Regions from separate parts of the Variovorax sp. TBS-050B genome, predicted to be linked through region 2. Evidence: riboswitches for the same ligand, from Rfam matches in the RefSeq annotation. Region 2 holds a riboswitch; the other holds the start of a gene.
What was found. A riboswitch is a leader RNA that binds a small molecule or an ion and turns the genes downstream of it on or off. The one in region 2 is predicted to bind glycine.

Region 1 (4,403 bases), 1.4 Mb from region 2:
GGCTGGTGTCGCGCGTCACGCAGGGCTGCCAGCCGCTGCGCGCAGGCGCCGGGCGCGAGCGCGAGATCACCGAGGCCGACGGCAACCTGCTGCTCAAGCTCGACGGCGAACCGGCGCTCGACGTGCTGCTCGCGGAACTCCAGGTGTCGCTCGAGCGGCCGCAGGAAGCCATCGATGCGGTGCGCAACACGCTGGTGGGCCTGGCCGACGCCGGCAGCGACGGCATCCGCCGCACCGGCGACCTGGGCGCCGACGTGCTGGTGCGCCACATCATCGGCCTCGACCCGACGCGTCGCGGCATCGCGATCGCCGACGTGGCCGAAGCCGGCATGCGCCTGAGCTTCTGCCGCCGCAATGCGCAGGCCGCGCGCGCCGACCTGATGCGCATCTGCGCGGAGATCCGCGAAGAGCTCGAACCCGAGGAACAGACCCTCGCCACCGCCCGCGCCGTGGCGGCCGGCGAGGCCGAGGCGGCGCCGCATCCGGCCCGCCGCATCGCGGGCGCGGTCTACGTGAGCTGCTCCGGCCGCGGCGGCCCGCACTTCGGCGCGCCGGGCGCCGAGCTGCAGATCGTGCGGCATGCGCTGGGGGACGTGCCGCTGGTGGGGTTCTTTGCGGCGGGGGAGATCGCGAGGCACCGGTTGTATGGGTACACCGGTGTGCTGACGGTGTTCGCTGCCGCCGACTGACGCGTCAGCCGAGCGCGGGTTGTGCGACCCCGGGCCTGCTGTCGGCCATGCCCGCGAATGCGAAATCCACCTCGGGCGCCAGCCCGCTCACGATCCGCGCGATCGACTTGCCCGAGCCGCAGGCATGGGTCCAGCCCAGCGTGCCGTGGCCGGTGTTCAGGTAGAGGTTGGGCAGCTTCGTCTTGCCGATCAGCGGCACGTTGCTCGGCGTGGCGGGACGCAGGCCGGTCCAGAACTGGGCCTGCGCGGTATCGCCGGCGCCGGGGAACAGTTCTTCGACGCGCCGCACGATCGCCTCGCAGCGCACGCGGTTCAGGTCGCGGTCGTAGCCGTTGAGCTCGGCCGTGCCGGCGATGCGCAGCCGGTCGCCCGATGCCGAGGTGTAGCGCGAGAACACGAGCTTGAATTCGTCGTCGGTGAGCGAGACCTGGTGGGCCTTCGAAGCGTCCTTGACGGGCAGCGTGACGGAATAGCCCTTGGCCGGGTAGATCGGCAGCCGGATGCCGAGCGGCGCCGCGAGCAGCGGGCTCAGCGAGCCCATCGCGAGCACGAAGGCGTCGCCGCGGATGCGCTGGAAGCGGCCCTCGTCGTCCGTGGCCTCGACGTGATCGAGCCGGCCGCCGGCCTCTCGCAAGGCGGTGACCGTGTGGCTCATGAGGAACCTGACCCCCGCCGCCGCGGCGCGTTGCGCGAGTTCGCGCGCAAACAGGTTGGCGTCGCCGGATTCGTCCTCGGCCGTGTAGGTGGCGCCCGCGAGCTTCGGGCGGATGTGGGCGAGCGCAGGCTCGATCTTCACGGCCTCGTCGGCCGAGATCACCTGCCGCTCGCAGCCGAGCGCGCGCATCTGCTCGGCCGGTGCGAGCGCGGCGTCGAACTCCTTCTGCGTGGTGTAGAAGTGCAGGATGCCCTGCGTGCGCTGGTCGTAGGCGATGCCGGTGTCGCGCCGCAGCTGCTGCAGCGCCTCGCGGCTGTAGGTGCCGAGGCGCACGATCTGTTCGATGTTGTGGCGCGTGCGCGCCGGTGTGCATTCGCGCAGAAACTGCAGGCCCCAGAGCCACTGGCGCATGTCGGCGCGCAGGCGGAAGAGCAGCGGGGCGTCTTCCTTGCCCAGCCATTGCAGCACCTTGAGCGGGGCGCCGGGGTTGGCCCAGGGTTCGGCATGGCTCACGGAGATCTGCCCGCCGTTGGCGAAGCTGGTTTCGGCGGCCGGCGTGGCCTGCCGGTCGATCACGGTCACTTCGTGGCCGAGTTGCTGGAGGTAGTAGGCCGAGGTGACGCCGAGCAGGCCGGCGCCGAGAACGATCACGCGCATTGCAGGTACTTCTTTCGAGTGAGTGCGCTTGAATGGCGGCGGGGCGGCATGCCATCGCTGTGTTTTGGCGATGGCAGAGCAACCGGACGATCGCCGTCCAAGTTGCCGCTCCCCCTGTCCTCGGTACCTGAGAGATTCACCCGCTGCACCCGCAGCGGGCTTGCTCCTTCGGCGCATCACGCGGGGTGATGGCTCTCCAGACGGCGTGTCAGTACTGCAGTACAGGGCTCGAAACTCTTTGAAAGAACTTCAAGAATTCGTCGGCCGACCTGAGCGTTTATGGGAGTTTGCGCCTTCGGTGGAGTAGTTGAAAGTACTACTCGCTCTCCTGCAGTCCCGTCATTCTAGGTGGGAGAGACACATTGCGACAACCCCGGATTCGGCCTATCGGACGAATGGGATAATTAACCATTGCTTCGCCCTGACGGCGGCTTCTGAAAACTTCGAGGGAACTCATGATTCTGGTCACCGGCGGCGCCGGCTTCATCGGCGCCAACTTCGTACTCGACTGGCTCGCGCAGAGCGACGAACCGGTCGTGAACCTCGACAAACTGACCTACGCGGGCAATCTCGAGACCCTCGCTTCGCTCAAGGGCGACGCGCGCCACGTCTTCGTGCAGGGCGACATCGGCGACAGCGCGCTCGTCGATCGCCTGCTGGCCGAGCACAAGCCGCGTGCGGTCGTGAACTTCGCCGCCGAGTCGCACGTCGACCGCTCCATCCACGGCCCCGAGGACTTCGTGCAGACCAACGTGCTCGGCACCTTCCGGTTGCTCGAATCGGTGCGCGGATACTGGAACGCGCTGCCGGCCGATCAGAAGGAGGCCTTCCGGTTCCTGCATGTCTCGACCGACGAGGTTTACGGCTCGCTCTCGAAGACCGACCCCGCCTTCACCGAAGAGAACAAGTACGAGCCCAACAGCCCCTACTCGGCCAGCAAGGCCGCGAGCGACCACCTTGTGCGCGCCTGGCACCACACCTACGGCCTGCCGGTGCTCACGACCAACTGCTCGAACAACTACGGGCCCTTCCATTTTCCCGAGAAGCTGATCCCGCTGATGATCGTCAATGCGCTCGCCGGCAAGCCGCTGCCCGTGTACGGCGACGGCATGCAGGTGCGCGACTGGCTCTACGTCAAGGACCACTGCAGCGCCATCCGCCGCGTGCTCGAGGCCGGCCGCCTCGGCGAGACCTACAACGTCGGCGGCTGGAACGAGAAGCCGAACATCGAGATCGTCAACACCGTCTGCGCCCTGCTCGACGAACTGCGTCCGCGCGCCGACGGCAAGCCGTACAAGGAACAGATCACCTACGTGACCGATCGCCCCGGCCACGACCGCCGCTACGCGATCGACGCGCGCAAGCTCGAGCGCGAACTCGGCTGGAAGCCCGCCGAGACCTTCGACACCGGCATCCGCAAGACCGTCGAGTGGTATCTGGCCCACGGCGAGTGGGTGCAGAACGTGCAAAGCGGCGCCTACCGCGAGTGGGTCGCCAAGCAGTACGACGACACGAAGGCTGGCGCATGAAACTGCTGCTGCTGGGCAAGGGCGGACAGGTCGGCTGGGAGCTGCAGCGCAGCCTCGCGCCACTGGGCGAACTGGTTGCGCTCGACTTCGACAGCACCGACTTCCACGCCGATTTCAGCCGGCCGGAGCAACTGGCCGAGACGGTGCTCAAGGTGCGCCCCGACGTCATCGTCAATGCCGCCGCGCACACCGCCGTCGACAAGGCAGAGAGCGAACCCGAGTTCGCGCGCAAGCTCAACGCCACCTCGCCGGGAGCGGTGGCCGAAGCCGCGCAGCAGATCGGCGCGCTGATGGTGCACTACTCGACGGACTACGTCTTCGACGGCAGCGGCAGCACGCCCTGGAAGGAAGACGATGCGACGGGGCCGCTGAGCGTCTACGGCCGTACCAAGCTCGAAGGCGAGCAGTTGGTCGCCGCGCATTGCGAGAAGCACCTGATCTTCCGCACCAGCTGGGTGTATGCGGCGCGCGGCGGCAACTTCGCGAAGACCATGCTGCGCCTCGCGAAGGAGCGTGATCGGTTGACCGTCATCGACGACCAGTTCGGCGCGCCCACCGGTGCGGAGCTGCTGGCCGATGTCACCGCACACGCGATCCGCGCGACCCTGCAGGATCCTGCGAAGGCCGGGCTCTATCACTTGGTGGCCGGCGGCGTGACCACCTGGCACGGCTACGCGCGCTTCGTGATCGAGCAGGCGAAGGCCGCCGGCGTCGAACTCAAGGCCGGCCCTGACGCGGTCGACCCGGTGCCGACGAGCGCCTTCCCCACCCCCGCCAAGCGCCCGCACAACTCGCGCCTCGACACCAGCAAGCTGCAATCGGCCTTCGGGCTGCGCCTGCCGCCGTGGCAGGAAGGCGTGGCACGGATGCTGC
Region 2 (4,403 bases):
GCGGCGTCGCACTGGTGCGCATGGCCCGCGAGCGGGCGCAGGTCGTGCACGTGGCCGGTGGTGGCCGGGTACTGCGCGAGCACGCCGAAGAATTCGCCGCTCACCATCAGGTGCGGCAGCGTCTCGGAGACGGTGCTGACCTTGACCTCGATGCCCAGCGGCGCGGCGCGGGTCTTGATGACCTCGATGGTCTGCGGATGGCAGTCGCCCGAGACCAGGAACACGTTGCTCTTGGCTCTAACGCTGCGCCGGGCGAGCGTCATGGCCTCGGCCGCGGCCGTGGCCTCGTCGAGCATCGAGGCGTTGGCGATCGCCATGCCGGTCAGGTCGCAGACCATGGTCTGGAAGTTCAGCAGCGCCTCCATGCGGCCCTGCGAGATCTCGGCCTGGTAGGGCGTGTAGGCGGTGTACCAGGCGGGGTTCTCGAGCACGTTGCGCAGGATCACGCCCGGCGTGTGGGTGCCGTAGTAGCCCTGACCGATGAAGCTCTTGAACACCTTGTTCTTCGCCGCGATCGCCTTCAGCTCGGCCAGCGCGTCCGCCTCGGTGACCGGGGCCGGCAGCCGCATCGGCCTGGCGCGGCGGATGGCCGCGGGCACGATGCCGTCGATGAGTTCCGCGCGCGTCTCGGAGCCGATCACCGGCAGCATGCGCGCCTCGTCGGCCGCATCGATGCCGATGTGGCGGGCGAGGAATTCTTCGGCGTTCTCGAGTTCTTGCAGGGAGGGGAGGGAGGGAGTGGGCATGGCGGGTGTCGGGAAAAAGGCGGGATCGGGGCCAGAACGCAGAGGCCGCAGAGGTTTCGCAGAAGTCGCGAAAGCAGACAGAAAAATGAATTCCTTCTGCGACTTCTGCGAAGTTTTTGTCTTCCTTCTGCGTCCGGCTGTCCGTATTCAGCAGCGCATCAAGACTCGGCCGCGAACTTGTCGTACGAGGCCGCGTCGAGCAGCGCATCGAGCTGCGACGGGTCGCTGAGCTTCACCTTGAAGAACCAGCCGGCTGCGAGCGGGTCGCTGTTGGCGAGCGAGGGGTCGGCGCGCAGGGCCTCGTTGACTTCGGTGATCTCGCCCGAGACCGGCATGAACACGTCGGCCGCGGCCTTGACCGATTCGACGACACCGGCGACCTCGCCCTGCGCGAAGGTCTTGCCGACTTCGGGCAGGTCGACGAACACCACGTCGCCGAGCGCGTCCTGCGCATGCACGGTGATGCCGACGGTGGCCGCGTCGCCTTCGGCCGAGACCCATTCATGGTCCTTGGTGTACTTGATGCTCATGGTGAAGAAACTCCTCGTGGAAAAAACAAAAGGTGGGTCGGCCGGCTGGCTTCAGCCGCGGTAGTAGCGGGTGGGCACGAAAGGCATGGTCGAGACTTCCATCGGCACCGGCTTGCCGCGCACGATGGCCTGCACGCGCGTGCCGGGCTCGGCGAAGGCGGTGGCGACGTAGCCCATCGCGATCGGCCGGTCGGCCGTGGGGCCGAGCAGGCCGCTCGTCACCAGGCCGATGTCCTGGCCCTCGAAGGACTGCAGCACCGTGCCGTCGCGCACCGGAATGCGTTCCAGCGCCACGAGGCCGACGCGCTTGCGCGTGAGCGTCTCATGGTCGGTGCGGCCCGCCGCGCCCGCGGTGGCTGCCGCGAGCTGGCCCAGCACCCGGGCCGCGCCGGGAAAGCCGCCTTCGCGCGCGCCGCCCGCGCGGCGGACCTTCTGGATCGCCCAGTTCAGCGAGGCTTCGACCGGCGTGGTGGTGGTGTCGATGTCGTTGCCGTAGAGGCACAGGCCGGCCTCGAGCCGCAGCGAATTGCGCGCGCCCAGGCCGATGGGCTTGACCTCGGGCTGCGCGAGCAGCAGGCGGGCGAGGGCGTCGGCATCCTTGCCGGCCACCGAGATTTCGAAGCCGTCTTCCCCGGTGTAGCCGCTGCGCGTGGCGAAGGCCGCAATGCCGCCGATCTGCACCGCGCCGCCCGTCATGAACACGAAGCGTTCGATGCCCGGCGAAAGCCGCGCGAGCACCGCCGCGGCCTGCGGACCCTGCAGCGCGAGCAGCGCATGGTCGGCGAGCGACTGCACCTCGCAGCGCGCGCCGATCTTCCGTTGGATGTGGGCCAGGTCGGCCACCTTGCACGCGCCGTTGACGATCACGAAGATCGACCCATGCCCCTCGTTGAAGAACATCAGGTCGTCGAGGATGCCGCCCGTGTCGTCGAGCAGCAGGCCGTAGCGCTGCTTGCCGGGCGGCAGGTCGATCACGTCGACCGGCATCAGCGTCTCGAATGCCGCGGCGGCATCGGGCCCGACCAGGCGCAGCTGGCCCATGTGGGAGATGTCGAACAGGCCGGCGGCCTCGCGCGTGTGCCGGTGCTCGGCCATCAGGCCCGCGGGGTACTGCACCGGCATCGAATAGCCGGCGAACGGCACCATGCGGGCGCCCAGTTCCACATGCAGGTCGTGCAGCGGGGTCTTGAGAAGTTGTTCGGCGGAAGCGGCAGAAGTCACCGGGAGGCACTCCAAAGGGGCAGTCGAATTCCATGGCGCAAACCATGGGCCACCCCTGCTGTCCGCTTTACCTGAGAGATTCGCCCCACGATCGGGGTTTGCTCCTTCGGTGGGCCGCCGCGTCCGCATGGGTGCGGGGGCCTCTCTCCAGCAAGGAAGCGACGGCATCCGCCGGCGCTGTGTCAGTCCTTTTGCCTGAGCGTTCGGGAAGTCCCTGCGCCTTCGGCGGCTCCGCGACGCGAAGCTCTCTCCTGACCCGGCGAGTGTAGTGGATCGCGGCGCCCCGGTCGCGGGGCACGGCCGGCGCGGGCCGGTTCAGTGCATGGCTTCCGTCGCCGGCGGCAGCAGCTTGTCGATGCGCTGGCGCAGCGATTCCGCGCGCTCGGCGCCGGCGGTCTTCTCGATCTCGGTGAGCATCAGCGCGGCGATGCTCAGCATCGCGCCGCGGTCGCGCGCCTCGCGCAGCGCATCGCGCATCTGCGTTGCGAACTTCGGATCGCGCCGCACGAACATGCGCTCGCAGATGTCGAACAGGAACATGCGGGTGGTGGCGAGGGAGCGCTTGCCGTCGAAGTTGTCGGCCGCAGCGGGCGGCGGCGCGGGCTCGGTCTCTTCCACGGGGGCCGGCACGGGGGCGGGCGCCGCGATCGGCGCGGCGGGCGCCGCCACCTGCAGATAGCCGCGGTGCGCGAGCGCCTGCAGCGCCTGCTCGGCATCGGCGCGGCTCGCGAAGAGGGGCACGAAGTCCGTCAGCGAACGGCGGCCGTCGGCCATCAGCAGCAGCGCGCGTTCGCGCTGGCTCAGCGTGCGCTGACCGCCCTGGAGTTCGTCGCGTGCCTTGTCGGTCTTGATTGGAAACATGGCGCAACAGCCCTGGAATTCGAGGGCTGAAGCATCGCGGCGGGCGGTGACATCTTCATGAACCTTTTCGCCTTACACGGCGTCGAGAGGCCGCCTGCCGGATTTTTCGCTCAGCCCGCGACTTCCTTGCGGATGAGCCAGCGCTTGTCCACGCGCTGCAGCTCCAGTGTCTTGGGTCCGGTCTGGCTCAACGCGTCGGCGCGGTAGTGCTGCGTGAAGCGGGCGGTGGCGGTGGCGCCGTGGATGCGAATGACGAGGTTCTCGATGTTCACCTCGATGCGCGACCGGTTCGCGATGCGCCGGCGGCGTTCGGCTTCCCAGGCGGCATGGTCGACCCGCTGGTTCGGAACGAAGTCGGGCACGTAGGCGGCGAAGTAGCGCTCGACATCCCGGGCCGACCAGGCTTGCGCCCAGGCGCGCACGGCGGCTTCGACCTCGGCGATCACGGCGCCGCTCTGTGCAGCCGCATCGATGGATGCCGCAGTCGCAGGCGCAGGCGTGGCGGCCACCGGCGCGGGAGCGACCTCCGCGCCGGCGAGCTCCGGCGGATTGGCCACATAGCCCGTGAAGCGCCATCGGCCGGTTTCGTCGAGCGAGAAGCTGAGCCTTTCGGCGCCCGGCTTGCCATCGATGCGGACGGAGGCGAACTCCACATTCGCGTAGATGCCCGCGGGCAGTTGCTGGTCGCCGCCGGCGGCGATGGAACGTCGGTTCACGCCGAGCCAGGTGCGGCGGCTGACGGTGCCGACCGTCTGGCGCGCCCGGCGCGTGGTGTCGATGAACACCGCCTGCGGCACGCGCGCCTTGAGCACGCTCGACGCATCGTTCCAAAGATTGCCGAGGCGGTCCTCGTCGACTTTCCGTAGCGCGCTGCGCGCCTCGCGCAGCAGTTCGTCGGCCGATTCGGCGAGCGGTTCGCCGGCGGCACGGGCGCAGAGCGCCGCGCTCGCCAGCAGCCATGCGCCGGCGAGCTTCATCCAGAAGCGTTGCATTTTTTCTCTCCCTTGGTTGCTGGCGCCGCGGGGGCGCCGGGAGAGATTCTCGC

Region 1: it holds a riboswitch for glycine, as region 2 does, so the genes downstream of both, M2165_RS12915 (D-amino acid dehydrogenase) here and gcvT (glycine cleavage system aminomethyltransferase GcvT) in region 2, are expected to answer to the same signal.

What each region holds. Positions count from the first base shown of each region.
Region 1 covers NZ_JARXYR010000002.1:2,119,688-2,124,090, forward strand. The annotation lists gene M2165_RS12910 (FIST N-terminal domain-containing protein) at 1-689, shown strand, start outside; gene M2165_RS12915 (D-amino acid dehydrogenase) at 694-2,001, opposite strand; glycine riboswitch at 2,106-2,211, opposite strand; glycine riboswitch at 2,249-2,343, opposite strand; gene rfbB (dTDP-glucose 4,6-dehydratase) at 2,457-3,530, shown strand; gene rfbD (dTDP-4-dehydrorhamnose reductase) at 3,527-4,403, shown strand, end outside.
Region 2 covers NZ_JARXYR010000002.1:3,482,438-3,486,840, forward strand. The annotation lists gene gcvP (aminomethyl-transferring glycine dehydrogenase) at 1-746, opposite strand, end outside; gene gcvH (glycine cleavage system protein GcvH) at 905-1,276, opposite strand; gene gcvT (glycine cleavage system aminomethyltransferase GcvT) at 1,328-2,497, opposite strand; glycine riboswitch at 2,546-2,658, opposite strand; glycine riboswitch at 2,671-2,761, opposite strand; gene M2165_RS19200 (hypothetical protein) at 2,813-3,358, opposite strand; gene M2165_RS19205 (DUF4019 domain-containing protein) at 3,469-4,350, opposite strand.